2 regions of the Gemmatimonas aurantiaca T-27 genome follow, and region 1 is predicted to be linked to the other one. Evidence: riboswitches for the same ligand, from Rfam matches in the RefSeq annotation. Region 1 holds a riboswitch; the other holds the start of a gene.
What was found. Region 1 has a riboswitch for cobalamin ahead of GAU_RS02530 (ABC transporter substrate-binding protein). Riboswitches for the same ligand answer to the same signal wherever they lie in the genome.
Positions count from the first base shown of each region.

Region 2: linked by a shared signal. The riboswitch ahead of GAU_RS08965 (ribonucleoside-diphosphate reductase subunit alpha) and the one ahead of GAU_RS02530 (ABC transporter substrate-binding protein) in region 1 are both predicted to bind cobalamin.

Region 1 is NC_012489.1:569,046-581,185, forward strand. Features, by position in the region: gene GAU_RS02520 (ABC transporter ATP-binding protein) at 1-113, opposite strand, end outside; gene GAU_RS02525 (FecCD family ABC transporter permease) at 113-1,120, opposite strand; gene GAU_RS02530 (ABC transporter substrate-binding protein) at 1,120-2,109, opposite strand; cobalamin riboswitch at 2,282-2,491, opposite strand; gene GAU_RS02535 (cobyric acid synthase) at 2,550-4,202, shown strand; gene cobU (bifunctional adenosylcobinamide kinase/adenosylcobinamide-phosphate guanylyltransferase) at 4,199-4,801, shown strand; gene GAU_RS02545 (CoA-binding protein) at 4,865-5,353, opposite strand; gene GAU_RS02550 (saccharopine dehydrogenase family protein) at 5,368-6,513, shown strand; gene GAU_RS22110 (methyl-accepting chemotaxis protein) at 6,572-8,287, opposite strand; gene GAU_RS02560 (branched-chain amino acid ABC transporter substrate-binding protein) at 8,284-9,516, opposite strand; gene coxB (cytochrome c oxidase subunit II) at 9,833-11,122, shown strand; gene ctaD (cytochrome c oxidase subunit I) at 11,153-12,140, shown strand, end outside.
Region 2 is NC_012489.1:2,066,965-2,079,104, forward strand. Features, by position in the region: gene GAU_RS08935 (MATE family efflux transporter) at 1-1,194, opposite strand, end outside; gene GAU_RS08940 (amidohydrolase family protein) at 1,216-2,790, opposite strand; gene GAU_RS08945 (pentapeptide repeat-containing protein) at 2,916-3,653, shown strand; gene GAU_RS08950 (pirin family protein) at 3,664-4,599, opposite strand; gene coaA (type I pantothenate kinase) at 4,613-5,590, opposite strand; gene GAU_RS08960 (ribonucleotide-diphosphate reductase subunit beta) at 5,798-6,949, opposite strand; gene GAU_RS08965 (ribonucleoside-diphosphate reductase subunit alpha) at 6,910-9,783, opposite strand; cobalamin riboswitch at 9,893-10,106, opposite strand; gene guaA (glutamine-hydrolyzing GMP synthase) at 10,226-11,767, opposite strand; gene GAU_RS08975 (metallophosphoesterase family protein) at 11,767-12,140, opposite strand, start outside.

The DNA of each region.
Region 1 (12,140 bases):
AGCAACCCGCTGTCGATGGTCAGCGTGATGTCGCGCAGCGTGGGCTGCGTCGCACCATGGTGGCGGAAGTGCACGTCGGTGAGCACCCACTCGGGGGCGGAGGCTGCGCGCATCACAGCACACGCTGGCTCGAGGGACGCCGCAACAACCACACAAAACACGGCACACCCACCAGCGCCGTCACCACGCCAATCGGTAACTCGTTGGCTCCAGCCACCGTGCGCGCGGCTGTGTCGGCCGCGACGAGAAACACGGCACCTGCCAATGCCGCCGTGGGCAGCAGACCTTGATTGTCGCCACCCCACAACAAACGCAAGGCATGCGGTACCACGAGGCCGACAAAGCCGATCGTGCCGCTCATCGCGACCGATACTGCCGTGAGCAGTGTGGCGGTGGCAAACGCGATCCACTTCACGCGCTCCACTTCTGCGCCCAGATAGGCCGCCGTGGACTCACCGATTGCGAGCAAGTTGAGTGAGCGGGCCAACCACAGCAGCACCAGAAACGCCGGGAACACGGTCACCGCCAGCACCGACACCGAGCGCCATGACGCACCCGAATGACTGCCCATCATCCAATAGATAGCGGTGCGCACCGACTGATCATCGGCGAACGTCAGCACCAACCAGATGCAGGCCACCAGAAACGATCCCACCACCACGCCCGCCAGCAACAGCACGCGCGTATCGAGACGCTGGCCAACGGAGTACGCGATGCGAAACACCAGGAACATCGCCAGCAGCGCGCCCACAAACGCCGCCGTGGGCAGCGCCCAGATGTAGCGCAGCGAATAGCCGCCCACGACACTGAGCACGGCGCCAAACGCGGCGCCACTCGACACACCCAGCACATACGGCTCGGCCAGTGGATTGCGTAGCAGCGCCTGATAGGTCGTACCACTCAACGCCAGTGCCGCACCCACCAAGGCGGCCTGAAACGCCCGCGGCAAGCGCAGCTCGTGCAGGATGTTCACGTACGTCGGGTCCCCTTCGCCCAACACGGCCTGAATCACCTGCGCGCTCGTGAGCTGGACGGCGCCGAGACGCAGGGCCAGCAGAAGCGTGAAGGCCAGCAGGGCCGCCAGCAGCGGAATGCGCCAGGCGAGGGAAGACAACCGCATCAGTTCTTCACCGCCGAATCACGCGATGGCGCTCGGTCGGGAATGGAATCCGGTTCCGCCACCGGCGACGGGAATTGCGGATGCATCGCACTGCGCAGCACTTCGGCCGCGAGCCCGATGTTGGGGCTCGGACGGCTGAGCAGGTCGGCCGGTACGGCCACTACACGTCCTTCGCGGATGGCCCGCAGGTTGCGCCACCCCTGCATGACCTTGAGGCGCGAAAGGGCCTGGGCCTTGAACTCCCCTACCGGCACCACCACCACATCCGGGTCGCGACGCACGATTTCTTCCATCGTGACGTTCGGCCAGTTCGTGGCGGCGTCGTCGAAAATCGAACGGCCGCCGGCGAGCGTGATCAGTTGCCCGATGAAGGTCTTTGGTCCTGCGGTCATCGGTGGATCGTTGAACACGACGTACATGACCGTCGGCACCTTGAGCGTCTGCACAGAACTGCGCACGGCTTCGAGTTGTGCACGCAGTGCGGTGGACACACGCTGCGCATCAGGGGTGTGACCAGTCAGCGCGCCGAGATTGGCGAGGCCGCGGAACACATCGGTGGTGTCCTGCGTGCGCAGCATGAAGATCGGGATGCCCAGCGCGGTGAGCCGCTCGCGGAATTGCTGGCGTTTGTCGGATTCCCACGACACCACCAGCTCCGGCTTGAGCGAAACGATCATCTCGATGCTCGGATCGACACTGCCGCCAACCAGTGGCAGGTGCTGCACCTCCGGCGCCACGTCGTAGCGCGTGCGCGCGATCAACTGTTCCGCGGCACCGAGCGCCAGTAGCGTTTCGGTGGCACTGGGAATGAGCGAAACCACCCGACGGGCCGGTTGTGCCAGCGTGACGGTACGGCCCGCATCATCGATCACCGTGACCGGTGCGGTGCTCGCGGCGGAGATCGCCGTTGAATCAGCAGCCGCGGCCGCGGCCTGTTGCGCGGTCTTGTCGCAGGCGACCAGCACGCATGCCGCACAGCCCATGGCCATAATGCCACGCCAGGTTGCACGAACGCGCAGAGATGTGTCGGAGCGCCTGCCTGAAAACACAAAACCCGTCCAGTCTCGGTGATCGAGAGGGACGGGGGCGGCAGACATCTATCGACGCACAATAAGGTGCATCAGACCGACGCGGACGGCCCCGCAGTCCTCCCTCGAGGATTTGCAGCGGGAACGAACGGCCGGTTTCCTGGCTCGAGGCGGTCGGCTTCTCCCTTCCCGGTGCATGCACCAGTGGGTGTTGCGCAGAAGTCGCTGCTAGCTGTCGTGTCCAAAGACACGGCAGAGCCTCATACAGTGGCGGGGCCGCGCCGGCATTGCACCGGCTTCCAACAAAGGCCCGTTCGTGACGATCGATTGTGAACTACTGAGATGTGCACGTTAGCGGCATCCCGATTCGGAACGCAAGCCCGTGGCATCTTGCGCGGTGGGTGACCACCGAAGATGCTGCGGGCATGACGGGAACACACGCGGCCAGGACGCAGGACATGCGGCAGGACACACATCACGAAGATGCTCACGGCAATGGACGTGAGTCTGCGGCGCCACTTGGCCTCGTGCTCATGGTGCAGGGCACTTCGTCCCACGCCGGCAAGACCACGGTGGTTGCGGCGCTGTGCCGGTGGTTCGCCAATGCCGGCTATCGGGTGGCGCCATACAAGGCGCAGAACATGTCGAACAACGCCGCGGTGACAGCCGATGGTCGCGAGGTGGGTCGCGCACAGGCCATGCAGGCGGTTGCCGCGCGTGTACCCGTGACGGTCGACATGAATCCGGTGCTGCTCAAGCCACAGAGCGATCGCACGTCCCAGGTGGTGGTACTGGGCGAACCATGGATCACGGCGGATGCCGTGGACTACTATGGCCGCAAGCAACACTTGTGGCCCATTGTCACGGACGCCCTCGATCGACTGCGCGCCGCGTTCGATGTGGTGGTGATCGAAGGTGCCGGAAGTCCCGCCGAGATCAACCTGGCGCAGTACGATATCGTGAACATGCGGGTGGCCCGTCATGCCAATGCGCCGGTGCTGTTGGTGGGTGACATCGAACGTGGCGGCGTGTTTGCCTCGTTGTACGGCACACATGCGTTGCTGCAACCCGAAGAACGCGCGCTGATCAAGGCGTTCGTGATCAACAAATTCCGTGGCGATCCTTCACTGCTCGACCCGGGATTTGCGATGCTGGAAGAGCGCACGGGGGTGCCCACGATCGGTGTGCTGCCGTGGCTCGATCTCCGCGATATTCCCGAGGAAGACGCCCTCGAATGGCGCTCGGCGACCGATCATGGAAACCCCGATGCCCCGCCGGCGGTGCTCGATATCGCCGTCATGCGCCTGCCGCGCGTGGCGAATCTCGATGAGTTTCAGCCGCTCATCAACGAGCCCGGGGTGCGTGTGCGATTTGTGGGTGATGCCGATTCCTTCGGTGCACCCGACCTGGTCATTGTGCCCGGTACCAAGTCCACGCTCGGGGATCTCGCCTGGTTGCGCGAGCGATCACTCGATGCCTGCATCCTGGCACATCGGGCGGAAGGTGGTGCGGTGCTCGGGATCTGCGGTGGTTTGCAGATGTTGGGGGAGCGCATCGTGGACGAACACGGCGTGGAACAGGTGGGTGAAGCCGAGGGTCTCGGACTCTTGCCACTTGTGACCCACTTCGAAGCGCGAAAGATCACCCGCCGTGTGAAGGCGCAGGTGATCGGAGCGCAGACACTGTTCGGTGCTGATCTGCGTGCGGCCGCGCCCTTCGACGCCTATGAAATTCACATGGGGCGCAGCACCTCCACAGAGCGTGGGCAGGCACCGTTGTTTGCGCTGGAGAGTGCACAGGGCCGCTCCCACGACGGATCATGTTCCAGCGATGGCTTGGTGGTGGGGACCTACCTGCACGGCGCGCTCGAGCATGCGCCGTTGCGTCGCGCGATGCTCACCCAGCTCGCTGCGCGAAAGGGGGTCGAGTTGCCGGCATCCGGCGCCGCCACATCGGTCGACGATGCCCTCGATCGTCTGGCCACGGTGGTGTGCAGCAATCTCGATATGGATGCGGTGTTCGACATGATGGGTCTGCGCGGCACGACAACATGAGTGCCGACACCACCAACATGAGTGGCGGGTCGGTGCGCCTGCTGCTCGGCGGCGTACGGGCCGGCAAGAGTGGACGAGCCGTGGCGCTGGCCGAAGCGCAGAGCGATGCGGCGCTGTTTTTTGTGGCCACTGCGCAGGCGTTCGACGATGAGATGCAACAGCGCATCGCCAATCACCAGGCCGAGCGTAGTGCCCGGTGGCGCACGATCGAAGCGCCCGTGTCGATCGTGCCGGCCATCGATGAGGCGTTGTCCGCGCCGCATCTGTTTGCCCGGCGCGTCGTGGTCATCGACTGTCTCACGCTGTGGGTCAGCAATCTGCTGCTCGCACGGGCCGACGACGAACTGCGTGACGCCGAGCCGTACGTGGCTCGCGAGGTTGCAGCATTGGTGACCTGCATGCAGCACCACGCCGATGTGCAGTGGGTCGTAGTGAGCAATGAGGTGGGGCTGGGCATTGTGCCGCACACACTGTTGGGACGTGCCTATCGTGACGCACTTGGACGTGCGAATCAGCTCGTGGCGGCCGCTGCCGGCACCGTGGAGTTGATGGTGGCCGGCATCGTTCTGCCGCTCAAAGGTCCATCAGAGCGGCACTGAATCGCGTCACTGGGGGCGCTTTGCCAGGGCGCTTTGCCAGGGCGCTTTGCCATGGCGCCGCGCTTAGCGCTTGGCCCGCTCGAGCTCGATGTATGTGCAGCGGTCCTGCACCACCAGCATGCCTGCCCGCGCGAAACGCTCGGCCGCTTCGGCGTTCCGAATGCCGAGTTGCATCCAGACCACCGATGGCTCGGCGGCGAGGATTTCCTCGACGTGCCCGGGAATGTCCTCTGATTTCCGGAAGAGCTGTACCATATCGGCGGCCGGATCGACGGTGGCCAGAGAGCGGTGCACGGGCACGCCCAGGATCTCTGTCACCTCCGGGTAGTACACGGGCACGGGGACGATGTCGAAGCCTTTCTGCTGCATGTAGGCGGGCACCGTATGGGCGGGGCCCCCGACTTCACGGGGTTTGATCCCGATCACCGCCACACGTTTGACCTGTTGCAGGATGTGGTCGATCTGTTCCGGCGTGTCGAGCAACCGTGCTCGCCAGTCATCCGGCCCCGGGGTTACCTTCGAAGGCATATCGTTCCGATCCAGCGTCTCCATACCGGAGTTCCTCGATGCGTGTGTTGGTTCTTGGCGCGGGGCTGCAAGGCACCGCGTGTGCGTTTGACCTGCTCAATGATTCACGTGTGAAGCAGGTCCTGCTGGCCGATCTGCAGTTGCCTGCACTACCCCGTTTCCTGCAGGATGTGGCAGGATCCCGTCTCGAGCCGCTGGCGCTGGATGTGCGCGATGAGCAGGCTGTACGCGCCGCCTTTGCGCGCTGCGATGGGGTGCTGAGCGCCATTCCCTACTATTTCAACGGCACGCTGGCCCGTCTTGCGGTCGAAAGCGGCGTGCATTTTGCCGACCTGGGCGGCAACACCGCCATTGTGCAGCAGCAGAAGCAGCTCGATGCCGAGGCCAAGGCCAAGGGGATCTCGGTCATTCCCGATACCGGTCTCGCACCGGGTATGGTGAATGTCATCGCGCAGCACGGCATCGATCAGTTCGATACGGTGGATTCCGTGAAGCTGTTCGTCGGCGGGTTGCCGCAGGTGCCGGAACCGCCGCTTGGCTACCAGATCGCGTATTCCATCGAAGGCATGGTGGACTACTACACGACACCGTCGTTGGTGGTACGCGGCGGACAGCCCACCACCGTCGATGCGCTCTCCGAACTCGAAACGGTGGTGTTCGATGAATCGGTGGGCGCGCTGGAGGCGTTTCACACCGCCGGTGGTTTGTCCACGATGGTGTATCGCTACGCCGGCCAGATCCCCGTGATGGAGTACAAGACACTGCGGTATCCGGGACATGCGGCCATCATGCGCAGTGTTCGTGATCTGGGCTTGCTGGGCACGGAGCCGGTGGATGTGAAGGGGCAGCACGTGGCGCCACGCGATGTGTTCGTGCGTGTCGCCGGCGCGGCGTTGCGCAAAGGCAAACCTGACCTGGTGGCATTGCGTGTCGTGGTCACGGGCATCACCGGTGGTGCACGCACGTCGCGGGCGTGGGAAGTCGTCGATCGCTATGACAGCGAACGGGGCATCTCGGCCATGATGCGCACGACGGGATACACCCTCGCGATCACCGGACTGCTGCAAATGTCGGGTGCCATCGCGGCAGGTGTGCACACCCCTGATGAGTGCATTCCACCTGCGCGCTACTTCGAGATGCTGGCCGCGCGCGGGATTCTCGTACGCGAAGTCGACGCGGTTTGACGCCGGGCCGATGTTGCGAGCGCCTGCCGATCGCTCATGAGGATCGGCAGGCGCGTTGTCATGTGCGGAACTCGCCGATCAGTCCGCGCACACGCAGGCTGGCTGTCTGCAGCATTTCCGCGGTCGCGGACACTTCCTGCGCCGACGCCGATGTCTGCTCGGTGCTCGCGGCCACTTCTTCGGCTGCAGCGGCATGCCCTTCTGCTGTGTCGCGTGCATCGTACAGCGAGCGCTGCACCTGACTCAGTGATCGGCGATTGCCCTCCACCGCCGTGGTCACGCGGGCTGTGGCGCCGTCGACCTGGGCCGCTGCGTGTTCGATGCGAGCGAGCGCGCTCCGCACACCCTCGGCAACGGTTTCTGCATCACGCAGTCGTGTCGCACCAGATTCCACTGCGGTTGACGCGCTGGCGATGCGGCCGCGGAATCGCTTCACGTTTTCGGTGACTTCATTGGCCGCGTGGGCGCTCTGTTCGGCCAGCGCGCGCACTTCCTGCGCCACGACCGCAAACCCGCGACCCGCACTGCCGGCCCGTGCCGCTTCGATGGCCGCGTTCAGTGCCAGCAGATTGGTTTGTGTGGCGATCTCCGAGATGACATTGACAAAGTCATCGATCACCGCGGTGGCGTCACGCACGGCCACCATCTCGTCGCGCGATGCCTGTACCACCTCGCGCGCACCGAGCAGGGTGTCGATCGCGACCTGTACCTGGTCGCGTGCACCGTTTGTGGTGTGCCGAATCTCGCGCCCCACGCGGTCGGTTTCTTCCGCTGCTTCACCGATCGTGGCTCCGGCCTCCGCGAGCTCCTTCACAGTTTCGCCGGCATGGTTCAGCGAGGTGAGCTGCATCGTCGCACCATGGGAGATGTCCATGATGGCCGACGTGACATGCTGTGACGACGCGGCGGCGGAGGAGGCCGACGCGGTGAGCTCGCTGGCTGCGAGTGTGACCTGATCCGCTTCTTCCTGCACGCGGGAGAAGAGCAGGCGCAGACGTTCGCGGGCCTGCCGCATGGCGTCGATCAGTTCGGCGTACTCCTGCGCAACGTGAGCGGAGCCGGCCGCATAGGGCGGGTCGCGCAGGTCACCTGCACCAATGGCCATGAGTTCGTCGCGCAGTTGTACCATGGGCTGCGTGATGGCTCGCGCGGTCGAGAGGCCAAAGAAGGCCGCCACACCAAATGCCAATGTCACCACCACGACCAGACTGGCTTCTGCATTGCGAAGTCCTTCCCGCATACGATCGATCGCATCACCAGCGCCCACCCGTGCCTCACGACGCAGTGCCTGCAGCTCCGTCTCGATGGCCTGGATGTCTTTGGTGGTGAGGGCCAGTACACGGTTGGCTTCCTCCGTACGCTGCGCCAACTGCCACGCACGGGTCGTCGCCACGCGCACCTCGAGGGTGGCCTGCAATCGGCCGATGGTTTCGAGTCGACGCCGTTCCTCGGCGCTCAACAGGCTCTTGGACACCGCGTCACGACGCAGTTGCTCCGCCTGCACGGTGAGACCCTGGTACTGCTGTTCATCGCTCTCCGTGCCGGTGCTGAGGTAGCGCAGTCCGGCCACGAGTTCGCGCAGCGCGATGTTGGTGGCGCGCTCCACGAACTCGGAACGATCCGTGACGTCATGGACGGTGGCCTCGGCCTGCGCATTGCTGCGGGAGAGCCAGAACCATCCCAACACACCCGCCGCCACGAGCAGGGTGATCGACGTACCAAACCCCGCGAGCAGTCGGGCGCGGATGGTGGAGATCTGCAGGAGGTGCCTCATGGTGCGCCCGCCCCCGTCTTCGGGACATCAGTCCCGGTACCGGTGCCTGCAGCTCCAGCGCGCGTCACCCGGGTGAGAAGAACCGGGCGCCCCTTGATGTCGTGATTCTGGTCAAAGGCGATGCGTCCGACGACACCATCCACCGAGGGAGTGCCGTTGCCGATGCCTTCGAGGGCCATGCGCAGGGCCGGGCGAGTGTTCGCGCCGCCGGCAACGGTTCGCCCGATCACGATGGCCGCGTCATATGAAAGCGCCGCGAAGCCGTCGGGTTCCTGGCGGAACCGATCACGATAGCGGGCGAGAAAGTGCATCGCCTCGGGGCTCGACGCCCGGTCGGCGCGAAAGAAGGCCGAGACGTAGGCGCCGACGGCGATGGTATCGCGGGCAATCCCCTCGGTGCCGTCGCCACCGACGAAGGGCACACGGACGCCTCGGGCACGGAGCGACCGCAGGAATTGCACGGCGTCGTCGGCGTCGCCCGGGAAGAGCACCACGTCGGGTTTGCGCAGGGCCACGAGGCTCGCGTAGGCCTCCCACTCCGTGACGCCGGTCAGGTAGGGATCGCGGGTGGCTACGATGCCACCACCTTTGCCAAACACGTCGGCGAAGGTGCTGGCCCAATCACGTCCATACGAGTCGTTGCGATAGATGATGGCCGCCCGGCGCGCGCCAAGGGTGTCGAGCACCCAGTGCGCGGTATGCTGCGCGGCGTCGGCGTCGCTCGGGGCAACACGGAAGAACCAGGGACTGACCCCACTCAGGCGCGGCGAGGACGCGGTCTGGGAGACCATGACCACGCCGTTGGCCCCCTCATGCTCAGCATCCGCATAGATCGGCACCGTCTCCAGAGTGTTGCCACTTTCCGGGTGGCCCACGACGGCGATCACCGTAGGATCTTCGCGGAGCTGTTCGGCCAGTCGGACCGGGCTCGAAACACCGGCCGGTGGTAGTCGCACGGCAAACCGGGTCGGGCCGGCCGCGTTCAGCCGTTCCACGGCGAGTTCGAGCCCACGGACAATGTTCTCGTAGCCTGGGGTCCCCGGGATGGCACCAACCCCGATCGCATGAGGAGCGCCGTCGCCAGCGGCCTGACGTTGGCATGCGCCGGTGGCCGCCAGTCCCATGATCGCCATGGCGGGCAGGGAGCGGGCCAGTCCGCGATGCCGGAAGGGCCATCGCGTGGGGGCGGGTTGGGCGCGGGCGGGTGTGCGGAGCTGGAGGGGGATCACGCCACACAGACGATTCGCGGCCTGTTCGCGAAACGGCAGTCGTGTATGGGATTTTCAGAGTGAAAAACGGGCTGATCCGGAGGGCCGAGTGGTGCGAAGAAACCAGTGAATAGGGTTCATGCCGGTTACATCGCGAAAAATGTCGGGCAAAGCCCGAGAAGTCGTCAGGCTTTGCTTGCGGTGGCCCAAAACGACGGTTTAGCTTCGCACTGCTGTCCCACCCCCGGCTGTCCGCCGAGCGCCCTTGTCGTACGCCCTCTGCGTACGTCCAGGACCGTCAAACGGCAGTCCTATCAACTCCACATCAGGATCCGGCATGGTTGGCACGTTCCGCCCGCGGCGAGTGGCATCCGCCGCGCTGCTGGGGGCTCTGGCCCTCGGGCTCGCGGCCTGCGGCGGCGAGTACCCGAACTCGACGTTCAATCACTACACCGAGTACAACACGGCGATCGACGCGCTGTGGGACAAGCTTCTCTTCTGGGGAACGCTGGTCTTCATCGGCGTCGAAGCAGGCCTGGTGTACACGATCTTCCGCTATCGTCGCCGTCCTGGCGGCGCGACGCCGAAGCAGGTGCATGGGAACACGGCGCTTGAAATCACCTGGACGGCCATTCCGGCCGTCATTCTGGTGTTCATCGCCATCCCCACGGTGAGCACGATCTTCAAGACTCAGGCCAAGGCTGCGCCTGATGCTCTGCAGGTCGAAGTCATCGGTCACCAGTGGTGGTGGGAGTTCAAGTACCCGCAGCTGGGCATCACCACCGCCAATGAGCTCTATCTGCCCAATGGGCGGACGGTGAACTTCCAGCTCAAGACGGTCGACGTTTTGCACTCCTTCTGGATTCCCCAGATGGGCGGCAAGCGCGATCTGGTCTCGAACCGCACCAACTATCTCTGGTTCACGCCGAACGCGGATCTGCCGTCGTCGGCCTGGAACGGCTTCTGCGCCGAGTTCTGCGGTGCGTCCCATGCGAACATGCGGTTCCGCGTGTACACGGTGACGCCGGCCGAGTTCGAACAGTGGGCGGCCCACCAGAAGCAGCCGGCGGTGTTCAAGGCGCCTGTGGTTGCGCCGGCCGCGGCCAATGCGGGCACCACGCCGGTGCAACTGGCGTCGTTGCAGCAGGGTGCGGTGGGTGATTCCAGCGCGGCGCCGGCCGCCCCGGTGGTGCCGGTGTGGGCGTTCCCGAAGGAGCGCCTGGACGCGGAGTTTGCCTACACGGTGCCCACGGCCAAGCTGCCGACGGCCATCAGCTTCGACGAGTCGTTGCTGGCACAGGGTGACGCGGAACGTGGCCGTCAGACGTTCTCCCGGTCTTCGTGCATCGGCTGTCACGCCATTGGCGGTACGCCGTTCACGTCGCCGATCGGGCCGAACCTGACGCACGTCGGGACGCGCTACACGATCGCCGCGGGTCTTTACCCGAACGACGCGAAGCACCTCGCGTACTGGATCAAGAGTGCCCCGCACATGAAGCCCGGCAGCATCATGCCGACCGTGGGCAAGGGCCTGACGGATCCCGTGCGCAAGAACGTCATCAATGTCGGTGGTCTGACTGACCCCGAGATCGCTGACATCGTCGCTTACCTCCAGGCTCTCAAGTAGCCGCCCCCGTCAACGACAGAATTCGACACGATGGCAACCATCGCTGCCGCGCCCCCGTACACCAAGGCCTCCACGGCTCCCGACACCGGGATCATGTCGTGGCTCACCACGGTGGACCACAAGCGCATCGGGGCGCTCTACCTGATCTCCGGACTGATCTTCTTCGTCGTCGGTGGCCTCGAGGCCGCCATCCTTCGTGCCCAGTTGGCCACTCCGAACGGCAAGATCGTGTCGGCGGAGATGTACAACCAGCTGTTCACGATGCATGGCACGACGATGATCTTCCTCGCCGTCATGCCTCTCTCGGCGGCGTTCTTCAACTTCCTGATCCCGCTGCAGATCGGCGCTCGTGACGTCGCGTTTCCGCGACTGAACGCCTTCTCGTACTGGATCTACCTGCTCGGCGGCATCTTCATCACGGTGCCCATCTTCTTCGCGATGGCGCCGGACGGTGGTTGGTTCGGTTACGCGCCATTGAGCACGAAGGCGTATTCGCCGCAGGTGAACATGGACTTCTGGGTGCTGGGTCTGCAGATCCTCGGCATCTCGTCGCTCGCGGCCGGTTTCAACTTCATCACGACGATCATCAACATGCGTGCACCGGGCATGACGCTCATGCGCATGCCGATCTTCACGTGGATGTCGTTCGTGGTGCAGTTCCTCGTCGTGCTGGCCTTCCCGGTCATCACGGTGGCGCTCGTGTTCCTGCAGTTCGACCGCTTCTTCGGCACGAACTTCTACACGATCGCCAAGGGCGCTGACCCGCTGCTCTGGCAGCACCTCTTCTGGGTGTTCGGTCACCCCGAGGTGTACATCCTGATTCTGCCGGCCTTCGGTCTCGTGTCCGAAGTGCTGCCGACGTTCTCCCGGAAGCCGCTGTTCGGGTACCCCGTCATGGTGTACTCGGGCATCCTGATCGGCTTCCTCGGCTTCGGCGTGTGGGCGCACCATATGTTCGCCGTCGGCATGGGTCCGATCGCTGACTCGGTGTTCTCGCTGGCCACGATGCTGATCGCCA
Region 2 (12,140 bases), 1.5 Mb from region 1:
GATCCCCCAGAAAGCGATCATGTGCAGCACGGCGGGCACCCGTGTGTCGCCGGTGCCGCGTAACACCCCGCTGGTGACCGCCTGCAGGCCATCAAAGACCTGGAACCAGCCCGCCAAGGGGATGAGAGCTACGGCCACCGCCACGGTGGCGGCCTCGGTGGTGTACAGCGTGGCCAGTTCGCGAGGAAAGAGGATGAACACCACCGCGCTCAGGCACATGAAGCCCACGCCGCACACAATGGCCGCGGCAGCGTCTCGGCGAGCCGTGGTCACGTCTCCGCGGCCGATGGCACGCCCCACCACGGCGGAGGCGGCACCGGAGATGCCCAGCGGCACCATGAACGTCATGGCGGCCATGTTGAGGGCGATTTCGTGACCGGCGAGTGAGGCCGTGCCCATCCAGCCCATGAAGAGCGCCGTCAGGCCAAACGCAAAGCTCTCGAAGAACCACTGGGTGCCGATGGGCACACCGATGCGCACCATCCGGGCGAAGGGGGTCCACTGCCAGCTTTCCGGGTACCAGGGGCGCACTTTGTCACGCAGCAGCGGCCAGGCCAGCCACAGCAACATGAACATCATCACCCATGTCGAAATGGCCGTGGCATAACCCGCACCCGCCACACCAAGCGCCGGAAATCCGAGGTTCCCAAAAATCAGCAGCCAGTTCACCGCCGCATTCACGAGATTGGCCACGAGCGCCGCGATGATGATCGGGCGCACCGGCCCCATCGCCTGCAGCGTCTGCCGAAAGACCGTGAACAGGAAAAATGGCAGCGCACCGATGGCGCGGCGGCGGGCATACACGGCGGTTTCGCCGATGACGTCCGGCGGCTGCTCCAGCGCACCCAACAACCACTCGCCCGGCATGAGCGCGAGGGTGACCACGACGGCCGCTGCGGTGGCCAGCAGCAGTCCGCGCTGCACACCGCGTGAGGCGGCGGCATGATCACCGGCACCGACCGCCTGTGCCACCACCGGGTCGATGGCGAACAGCAGCCCGATGCCGAAGACGCTGATGTTGAAGAAGTAAAAATTGCCCAGGGCCACGGCCGCGATGGCGGCGCCGCCGAGTTTGCCGACCATGATGGCGTCGACAACGCCCATGGCCTGGATACCCACATTGATCAGAACGATGGGCGCGGCAACCTGCGCCATCTCACGCAGGTCGCGCTGCCACCCGCGTGAGAGCTGCATCGGGAGTAAGGCGAAAAATGCTTAGCGCGAAGAGCCCCGCTTGGCGGTGCTCACGAGCTCACGAACTTCGCGCAACAGACGCTGCGCATCGTAGGGAATGCCATCTTTGATGGTCCAGGCCACACCACCTCCCGGACCGGCCGCCGCATCGGCACGCGGCGGATAAAACACCTTCAGGTCTTCGAGCGGATTGCCATTGAGCACGACGAGGTCGGCCAGGTATCCGGGACGCACACGGCCAAGGTTTTCCTGTTGCCCAAGGATCAACGCATTGTTGGCCGTGGCATGCTGCAGGACCTTCAAGGTAGGGAAACCGGCTTCCTGATGCAGTTCCAGCTCCCGGATCAGACCGAAGCCGTACACCTGATAGATGAAGCCCGCGTCTTCTCCTGCTCCGACTACCCCGCCAAGACGCTCGAAGTCACGCACGGCGCCAAACCAGATGCGGTAGTTCTCTTTCCAGAACGCTTCGTCGGTGCTGCTCCAGTTGGCGAAGTACGAGCCATGGTTGGAGAGATCGGGCTTGAAGTACTTCTCGAGGGTGGGGTGCAGGTACTGCGCATACCAGGGCTGCGTTTCCGCGCGCTGGAGATCGCGGCTCGCCTCGTAGATGTCGAGCGTCGGGTTCCAGGCCACGCCCCCTTTCACCATCGCTTTCAACACTTCCTGCAGGCGTGCCGGCTCGGCTTCACGCCAGAGTCGACCGGCGAGGCGGAAGCGCATGCCTTCATCGGCGTAGTTGAAGTTGGATGGGAACTGCTGCACCCCATCGGGGATGGCGGCGTCGGGCACCCCATACCAGTGCTCGAGACTCGTCAGACCATTGGCTGCCGCATCGAGCGCATTGGTCTCGTCCACGGCCATGTGGTGCGCCACGCGCAGCCCCTGCTTTTTGGCTTCGTCGAGTACGGGCCCATATACGTCCTTGTCCATGCCAAAGAGCTTGAGTCCATCCACACCCTGTGTCTTGAGGTCGCGCACGCGCTGGCGGGCCTCGACTTCGTTGCGCGGCACCGGCATGTAGGCATAGCGCGCATACACGTAGAAACGCGGCGCCATCACTTCGCCGGCGAGACTGCGCGCACGGAGCTGCAGGGTCTTGGGCGTTTCACTGGACACATCACGTACCGTGGTCACGCCCATGCCCAGCCACAGCTTGAACTGGTACTCGAGCGGCTGCGCCTGGCCGGCGCGCTCGTCCTGTACATGCCCATGCAGGTTGATCAGGCCTGGCACCACGTACTTGCCGCTGGCATCGATTTCCACATCGGCCGCGGGCCGACGCGCGGTGCCGTTGCGAATGGCCGCCGGATCGATACCGACAATCTGCGTGATGCGATTGCCTTCAATGATGATGTCCTTCGGGCCCTCGGCCGGCGTGCCGTTGCCTTCCACCACAATGGCGCCGCGAATGACCAGACGACGCGGCCGCACCCCGTGGGTCGGCGCGGTCTGCGCAGCCAGCACGTCCGCCGCCACGAGCAGGGCGCTCGTCGACACCATCGCCGACGCCACCACCGTGGCGAGGATCGCGCGGGGCACGCGACGCGGGGCACTGCGTGCAACGAAGCAGGACGTGGTCAGGGAGAACGCCATGATGCGTATCCGGAGGAAATGGAAGGGGCTCGCCGGCATGGGCGGCACGTCGCGAATCCCCGAGGATAACGCGAAATTGCAGAACACGTCAGTCCGTCACTGCAGCTCGCCGCTATCCTCTTGTCATGCCACTCGCACCCGAAAGCCGTCTTCATGGTGAGGACCTGTCGCAGGAACGCTTCGCCGATCTCGATCTCACGGGTTCCACATTCGAGGCGTGCACGTTTGTCGACGTGCGCTTCGCCGGCACCCGCTTCGAGGCGTCACGTTTCATGCGGTGTCGCTTTGTGCGGTGTCATTTTGCGAACGTGGAGTTCCGGGACAGTCACTTCGTCGAGTGTGACTTCACGGACGATGCCGGTCATACCGGTGCCCATTTTTCGCTCTCGCGTATGGAGCAGGCGCGATTCGAGCGCTGTGATCTGTCGTTCGTCCGGTTCGAGCGCTGCGATCTCTATTGCCTGCGGCTGACGAGCTGCAACTTGCGTGGCAGCGCGTTTGTGCGAGTCGAGTTCTCGCGCGGCTTTTCGCGCAAGATCGTGAAATGGGCGGGCTGGATGACCGACTGCAATTTTGAATTTGCAAACCTCAACGGCTTGCGACTGCGCGAAGGCGATTTGCGCGAAAGTCGGTTCCGCGAGGCGGTGCTGCATCAGGCGGATCTCGAGGACACGGATCTGCGCGATGCCGATCTCACACGGGCCGCCCTCGATGGCGCGAGACTCGCGCGCGCCGATGTGCGTGGGGCAACGATCGACGGGCTCAACCTGCAGTCACTGAGCAGTTTCGAGGGGCTGGTGATCACGGGGAGTCAACAGTTCCCACTCTTGTCAGCCATGGGGCTCGACGTGCACCCCGATTGAGGGATGTACCTTATTCCGGTAGCGGCATGAACTCGTCGCGATCGTCTGGTGGAAGGTCGAACAACCCCTGCCCCCACCGGGCACGCCGATAGTCCTCTTTGGCCGACTCGATCCGGTCGCGGCGCGAGGAGACGAAGTTCCACCAGATGTAGCGGGGACCGTTGAGGGTCGCGCCGCCGAGCAGCATGAGGCGTGCTCCACGCGGTCCGGCCGTGACGGCGAGTGCGTCGCCAGGGCGAAACACCATCATGCGCTGGGCCTCGAACGTCTGACCGGCGACCACCAGCGAACCTTCCACCACGTAGATGCCGCGATCCTCGTGGTCATCGGGCAACGGCAGCCGTGCATGCGGTTGCAGCACGACATCCGCGTAAAAGGCATCGGAGTACAAGTGCGCGGGTGCCTGCTGGCCATACGCGTGGCCGAGGATCAGGCGCACCGATGTGCCGGCATCTTCGATCACGGGCAATGCATCGACCCCATGATGCGAAAACGTGGGCAGCATGTCCTCGTCGCTTTCCGGTAGCGCCACCCAGGTCTGGATGCCGAAGAGTCGGTTGGGGTGCTGGCGATGCAACGCGGGCGTGCGTTCCGAGTGTGTGACGCCCTTGCCGGCCACCATCCAGTTCACGGCGCCGGGCGTGATCACCTGATTGGTGCCGATGCTGTCTTGGTGGTGGAACTCACCCTGGAAAAGGTACGTGACGGTACCCAGGCCGATGTGCGGATGGGGACGCACATCCACACCGTGCCCCGTCAACAGCTCCGCCGGACCGACCTGGTCGAAGAAGATGAAGGGACCAACCATCTGCCGGCTGGGGGCAGGCAAGGCACGGCGTACCTCGAATCGGCCGATGTCACGCGCCCGGGGCACGATCACCGTCTCGATCGCGTCCAGGTCACCGGGAGACGGACACCCGGGCTCCAGTGCAGGATTCCAACTCACAACGTGCCCTCGCTCAGGTCTGGCGTAGCCAGATCTCCTCGACCCGGTGATCACTCCCCTTTCGCATCACCACACGGGCGCGTCGGCGTGTCGGCTCGATATTCTCTTCCAGATTCGGAAGGTTGATCCGACGCCAGATATCGCGGGCCACCTTGGCCGCGGCCTCTGGTGTCAGGTCTTTGTAGTGATGGAAGTAGGAGGCTTCGCGTTGGAACACCGTGCGCTGCAGCTTCAGGAAGCGATCGACATACCACTCCTCGATCGTCGCGGTATCGGCATCCAGATAAATCGTGAAGTCAAAAAAGTCCGAAGCCACCGCCACCAGACTGTTCGCCGTCTGCAGGACATTCAGGCCTTCGAAGATCAGGATGTCCGGACGGTCGACGACCTGAAATTCCCCGGGCACCACGTCGTAGGCTTCATGCGAGTAAGTGGGAATCCGCAGTTGCGATTCGCCCGACTTCAACCCCTCCAGAAAGGCCAGCATCTTTCGCAGATCATAGCTTTCCGGAAACCCTTTGCGCTCCATGAGCCCATTCGCCTGCAGCACCTGGGTCGGCTGGAGAAAGCCATCCGTGGTAACGAGCTCGACGCGAGGACGATTCTGGCTTTGGCCCAGCACTGCTCGCAGGAGGCGTGCGAAGGTGCTTTTGCCCACGGCCACACTGCCGGCAATGGCGATCACGTACGGCGCCGTGGCGCGCCATTGTCCCACAAACGCCCCGTCCACCATGTGACGCAGGCTGCGGGCGGCGGCCATGTGGAGCTCAATCAAGCGCACCAGAGGCAGGAATACCTCGGTCACGTCGCTGAGTGACGTGGGATCGTTCACGCCAGCCAGCGCCAGCAGTTCGGCTTCCGACAGCGCCAACGGGGTCTCGGCGCGCAGGGTCGCCCAATGCTCGCGGTCGAAAATCACATACGGCGGCGCCAGACGCGGCAGTGAAGACGCCGGCGCGCCGGAGGTGCCCTGCGGCATCACGTCAAGCATCAAGCCGCGCGCCGTGCGCGGCCCGACCGCTCGGTTCTTTCGCTTCGACCATGTCCTGGACACCAGACGACTTCGTTGGTAGGCGCATCCGGGAAATGTTCGTGCAGGCTACCGGTGGCGCAACCCGCTCTCCTGAGGCAATTCCCGTCGTATCGGGCTACTCGTACCGCCTGCTGCACGACCGGCAACAGGCGGTACGGGAAACTCTCAGTCCCACTTGAGCGCCCCGCCGTTCTGATACTCGATCACGCGTGTCTCGAAGAAGTTCTTCTCCTTCTTGAGATCGATCGCCTCCGACATCCATGGGAATGGATTGTCCGTTTCAGGAAACACCGGAGCCAACCCAAGCTGCGCACACCGCCGGTTCGTGATGAAATGCATGTACGTCTCGCACAGCGCAGCATTGAGACCGAGGAAGCCCCGTGGCATGGTATCGCGGCCGTACGCCACTTCCAGCTCGCACGCTTCGGCCAGCATCTGCCGCACTTCTTCCTGGAAGGCGGCGCTCCACAGATGGGGATTTTCGACCTTGATCTGATTGATCACGTCGATGCCGAAATTCAGGTGGATGGATTCGTCGCGCAGGATGTACTGATACTGCTCCGCGATGCCCACCATCTTGTTGCGGCGGCCAAGCGACAGGATCTGCGCGAAGCCGGTATAGAACCACATGCCTTCGAACACCACGTAGAACGCCACCAGATCACGCAGGAAGGCCTGATCCGTCTCCGGCGTGCCCGTGCTGAACCCCGGGTCCGCCAGGTGCTGGGTGTACTTGAGCGCCCAGGCCGCCTTGGCCGTGATCGACGGCACTTCACGGTACATGTTGAAGAGTTCGCCCTCATCGAGGCCGAGACTCTCGCAGATGTACTGGAAGGTGTGCGTGTGAATCGCCTCTTCGAAGGCCTGACGCAGCAGGTACTGTCGGCACTCGGGGTTGGTGAGGTGGCGATAGATCGCCAGCACGATGTTGTTGGCCACCAGCGATTCGGATGCTGCAAAGAACCCGAGGTTGCGTTTGATGGCGCGACGTTCGTCGTCCGTGAGGCCGTCCCGTGAGCGCCAGATGGCCAGGTCGGCCTGCATGGACACTTCGGTGGGCATCCAGTGATTGTTGCAGCCACTGAGATACTTCTCCCAGGCCCACCGGTACTTGAGTGGCAGTAGCTGGTTCACGTCGGCGCGGCAATTGATCATCGCCTTGTCGTCGACGCGTACGCGTCCGCCGTGACGATCGATCTCGCCGAGCCCCGTGGCCAGGTCGGCCAGCGAGGCGTCATGTGTGGTGGAGTCCGTGGTGGAGTCCGTGGTGGCGTCGATCACTGGCAGGCCTCGCAATCCGGATTGTCGATGGAGCATGCGGGCGCCGTCACGGCTTCGATGGCGCTCACCGTCTGCGCCGCTGCCACGGCAACCGCATTGAGCTTGCCGTCGGTGCGCGTGAGCGTGCTCTTCTCCACGTGCGTGGCCGCCTGCGAGCGGAGATAGTAGGTGGTCTTGAGCCCACGACGCCACGCCAGCCGGTACAACGTGTCCAGTTGACGGCCGTTCGGCCGCGCCACGTACAGGTTGAGCGACTGCGCCTGATCGATCCACTTCTGGCGGCGTGCGGCGGCTTCGATGAGCCATGCACAATCCACTTCGAAGGCTGTCATGTACAGTTGCTTGAGATCTTCCGGCACACGATCGATCGGACCCAGGCTGCCATCGAAGTACTTGAGGTCACCGACCATCACCTCGTCCCACAGACCGCGGCTCTTGAGGTCCTGCACCAAGTATTCGTTCACCTCGGTGAACTCGCCGGACATGTTCGACTTCACGAACAGATTGCGATACGACGGCTCGATGGACTGCGACACACCGCAGATGTTGGAGATGGTCGCCGTCGGGGCAATGGCCAGCAGATTCGAATTGCGGATGCCCTGCGTCTGCACACGTTCCCGCAGGCTGCTCCAGTCGAGGCGCGACGAACGATCACACTCGAGCCGACCTTCGCGGGAGGCATCGAGCAGTGCCAGCGAATCGATCGGCAGGATGCCGCGCTGCCACAGCGAACCGTTGAACGAGCCGTAGCTGCCCCGCTCCACTGCGAGATCCGACGACGCCGCAATAGCCTCGTAGCTCAGGAACTCCATGCTCTCATCGGCAAAGCGGATGGCTGCTTCCGAGGCATAGGGCACGCGCAGCATGTGCAACGCGTCCTGGAAGCCCATGATCCCGAGACCGACGGGCCGATGCCGCAGGTTCGAACGACGTGCTTCCGGGATGGTGTAGAAGTTGATGTCGATGACATTGTCGAGCATGCGCACGGCGGTACGCACCGTGTTGGCCAGCCGCGCGCGATCGATGCCACCACCACTGATATGGTTGGCCAGATTCACCGAGCCGAGGTTGCACACCGCCACTTCGGAGTCCGAGGTGTTGAGTGTGATTTCGGTGCACAGGTTCGACGAGTGAATCACGCCCGTGTGCTGCTGCGGCGAGCGCAGGTTGCACGGATCCTTGAACGTGATCCACGGGTGACCGGTCTCGAACAACATGGTGAGCATCCGGCGCCACAGGTCCACTGCCTTCACGCGCTTGTGCACCGTCACCTCGCCACGCTCGGCACGGATTTCGTGCTGCACATAGCGTTCGGCAAACGCCCGGCCGTACAGGTCGTGCAGGTCCGGCACTTCATCGGGAGAGAACAGCGTCCAATCGCCGTCTTCTTCCACCCGCTGCATGAACAGGTCGGGAATCCAGTTCGCCGTGTTCATATCGTGGGTGCGACGCCGATCATCACCCGTGTTCTTGCGCAGGTCGAGGAAGTCCTCGATGTCGATGTGCCACGTCTCGAGGTAGGCACACACCGCACCCTTGCGCTTACCACCCTGATTGACGGCCACCGCGGTATCGTTGGCCACCTTGAGGAACGGCACCACACCCTGCGAGCGTCCATTGGTGCCCCGGATGTACGAGCCCAGGCCACGCACGCGGCTCCAGTCGTTGCCCAGACCGCCGGAGTACTTGGCCAGTAGCGCGTTGTCCTTCACACTCTTGAAGATGCCGTCCAGGTCGTCGGGCACCGTGGTGAGGAAACACGACGAGAGCTGCGCCCGCGGAGTGCCCGAGTTGAACAGGGTTGGCGTGGAGCACATGAAATCGAACGACGACAGCAGCTCGTAGAACTCGATCGCGCGCGCTTCGCGGTCCACTTCGCGCAGGGCCAGTCCCATGGCCACCCGCATGAAGAACGTCTGTGGCAACTCGAGGCGCACACCGTCGTTGTGCAGCAGGTAGCGATCGTACAGCGTCTGCAGGCCGAGGTATCGGAACGCGAGGTCTCGCTCGGGGCGCAACGCCGACGCGAGACGATGCAGGTCGAAGCGCGCGAGCTCCGGATCGAGCAGGCCCGTGTCGATGCCACGGGCCACGAACAACGGGAAGTAGTCGACATAGTGCCGCGTCATATCTGCCGGACGCGCTTCTACCTCTTGCCCATGAATGCCGCTCAACACCTCGGCGCGCAGGCGCTCGAGCAAGAGGCGCGCGCTCACGTAGGCGTAGTTCGGCTCTGTCTCCACGAGCGTGCGGGCAGCCAGAATGGGCGCCAGCGACAGCTCGTCGGCCGTGATGCCGTCGTAGATGTTGCGCAGCGTCTCGTCGAGCACCGACACGGCAGACACACCGTCGAGGCCATCACACGCATCGTCGATGACGAGACCGAGGTGGCCCTGGTCGATGGTGCGCAGTTCGCCGGTGGCCGTGCGGAACCGCACCGTGCTCGTGGCAACGCCGGGTGTGGTTTCTTCCGCGCCGGACTCACGCCGCAGCCGAGCGCGTTCTTCGCGATAGAGCACGTAGGCGCGAGCCACCTTGTGGTGACCACCGCGCATCAGGGCCAGTTCGACCTGGTCCTGGATCTCTTCGATGTGCAAGGCGCGCTGCGCATCGGCATGGCGGGTCAGTGCCTCCACCACGCTGACACACCGTCGTTCGACAATGTCGCGCACACGCGCCGAGGTTGCGGCGCTGGACCCTTCAACGGCCACGAAGGCCTTGGTCATGGCCACCGCGATCTTCGATGGATCGAAGGGCGACAGGGTGCGGTTGCGGCGGATGACCTGGAAGGTCAGGTCGGCAGGACGGGACCCATTGCCCGCGGAATACGCGCCGAAACGCGTCTCACTGACACCGTGCGAGATTGCCATCGAAACCCCCGTGAGTGCTGGACGAGGGGAGGCAGGGATCGGGTCAGGTACGAGCGGCACAGGGCGCGCATCGCGTGACCGACGATCACCCGGGGCACCCCGCCCGAGGACGTGAAATCGCGCGCTGGCAGGTCTCCTGGCTCGCGGGTCGACGCCCCTGTCTGGCCTTCCCGGCGTCCTATGCCAGTGACCGTGATCGACAGGTGCTCACCGCTTACAGTTGCGGGGGCAGCCCCGGAATAGGCACACAAATGCGCCGCACCGGATTCCCTTTTCACCCCGGATCGGAATAATCCGGGGAACCAAACGCTGGCTGATTATTGCGGCTCCGGTTCGCGAAAGCAAGCAGGTTTTTTACCGGATTGACGAGCGGCCCGAACCGTTACCGGCCCAGGCCGCTCAGCCATACCGCGTCCACGCGTTCAGCGAACCGCGACGGAGCCTACTCCCACTCGATCGTCGCCGGCGGCTTCGAGCTGATGTCATACACCACCCGATTCACACCATCGACTTCGTTGATGATGCGATTCGAAATGCGTCCGAGCACTTCATACGGGAACGGATACCAGTCCGCCGTCATGCCATCGGTGCTGGTCACCGCACGCAGTGCCACCACGTTTTCGTAGGTGCGCCCGTCGCCCATCACCCCCACGGACTTGACCGGCAGGAACACCGCAAACGCCTGCCAGATGTCGGGATACAAACCCGCTGCACGAATCTCTTCGAGATAGATCGCATCGGAGCGGCGCAGCACATCGAGCGCATGCGGCGTGACTTCACCCAGCACACGAATGGCGAGACCAGGCCCCGGGAACGGGTGGCGACCCACCATCTCTTCGGGCAGACCCAGCTCGCGGCCCACATTGCGCACTTCGTCCTTGAACAGTTCGCGCAGTGGTTCGATGAGCTTGAACTTCATGTCCGGCTTGAGGCCACCCACGTTGTGGTGCGTCTTGATGGTCGCCGACGGACCACCCTTGGCACTCACCGACTCGATCACGTCGGGATACAGTGTGCCCTGCACCAGGAACTCGGCGTTCTTCCCGGCCTCGGCCGATGCATCCTCGAACACGTCGATGAACGTGTGCCCGATGATTTTGCGCTTCTTCTCCGGGTCGCCTTCGCCAGCCAGCCCGTTCAGGAAGCGGTCCTCGGCGCGCACCGTGATGAGCTTGATGCCCAGGTGGGCACGCATCGTGCGTTCCACCTGCTCGCGTTCATGCAGGCGCAGCAGACCGGTGTCCACGAAGATGCAGGTGAGCTGATCACCGATGGCCTTGTGTACCAGTGCCGCTGCCACGCTCGAATCCACGCCGCCGGACAGGCCGCAGATCACCTGACGGTCACCGACCATCTCACGGATCTTGGCCACTTCGAGGTCGATGAAATGACCAGGTGTCCAATCGGGCGCGCAGTGACAGATATCGAACAGGAAGTTCTCGATGATCTCCGCGCCACGCGCCGAGTGATGTACCTCGGCGTGGAACTGCACGGCATGAATGGGCTTGGTCTTGTGACGGAACCCGGCGCAGGTGTTGCCGCTGTGTGCCGTAGCCACGTAGCCCGGCGGCACCTGCTCCACATGATCGCCGTGGCTCATCCACACCGTAGTCTTCTCACCCGCTGTGAAGCCGGCAAACATGCCCGACGCTTCATCCACCGTCACTTCGGCGCGGCCGTACTCACGACGACCACCACCCACCACCGAACCACCTTCGAGGTGCGCGATGAGCTGCATGCCGTAGCACACCCCCAGCACGGGTGCGACATCGAGCAGCGCCGGCGGAATGGTGGGCGCACCCTCATCGGTGACGGAACTCGGCCCGCCCGACAGGATGATGCCGGTGGGCTTCCAGGCCCGGATCCAGTCGAGTGACTTGGTGGGCGGATGGATTTCGGAGTACACACGCGCTTCGCGCACACGGCGGGCGATGAGCTGTGTGAACTGCGAACCACAATCGAGGATGAGGATACGGCTGTTCATCAGAACTTCCACTCCGGACCGGTGAGCTTGAGGAACTCGACGGCCTTGGTATCGAGATCGAGGATGGCGCCCGTCGGCGCCCCATGCAGCCAGCCACAGGCTTCGCCCGGGCTGACCAACAGTGAATCACCACGCGACTTCATTTCCGGCACGTGGGTGAAGCCGTGCACGATCACCTCATGTCCATCGATGGAACGCTGATGCACATCGGCGAGATCGTGAATGAGCAGCACCGACTTGCCGCCCAGGTCGAACGAGTGGGGGGACTCGAACAATTCGGCGGCACCAAAGCCGGAGTTCGCGGCCGCGACGAGCGCGTCGCGATCACCATCATTGCGGCCGAATACGCCAAGCAACGGCAGCGACAGGTCCT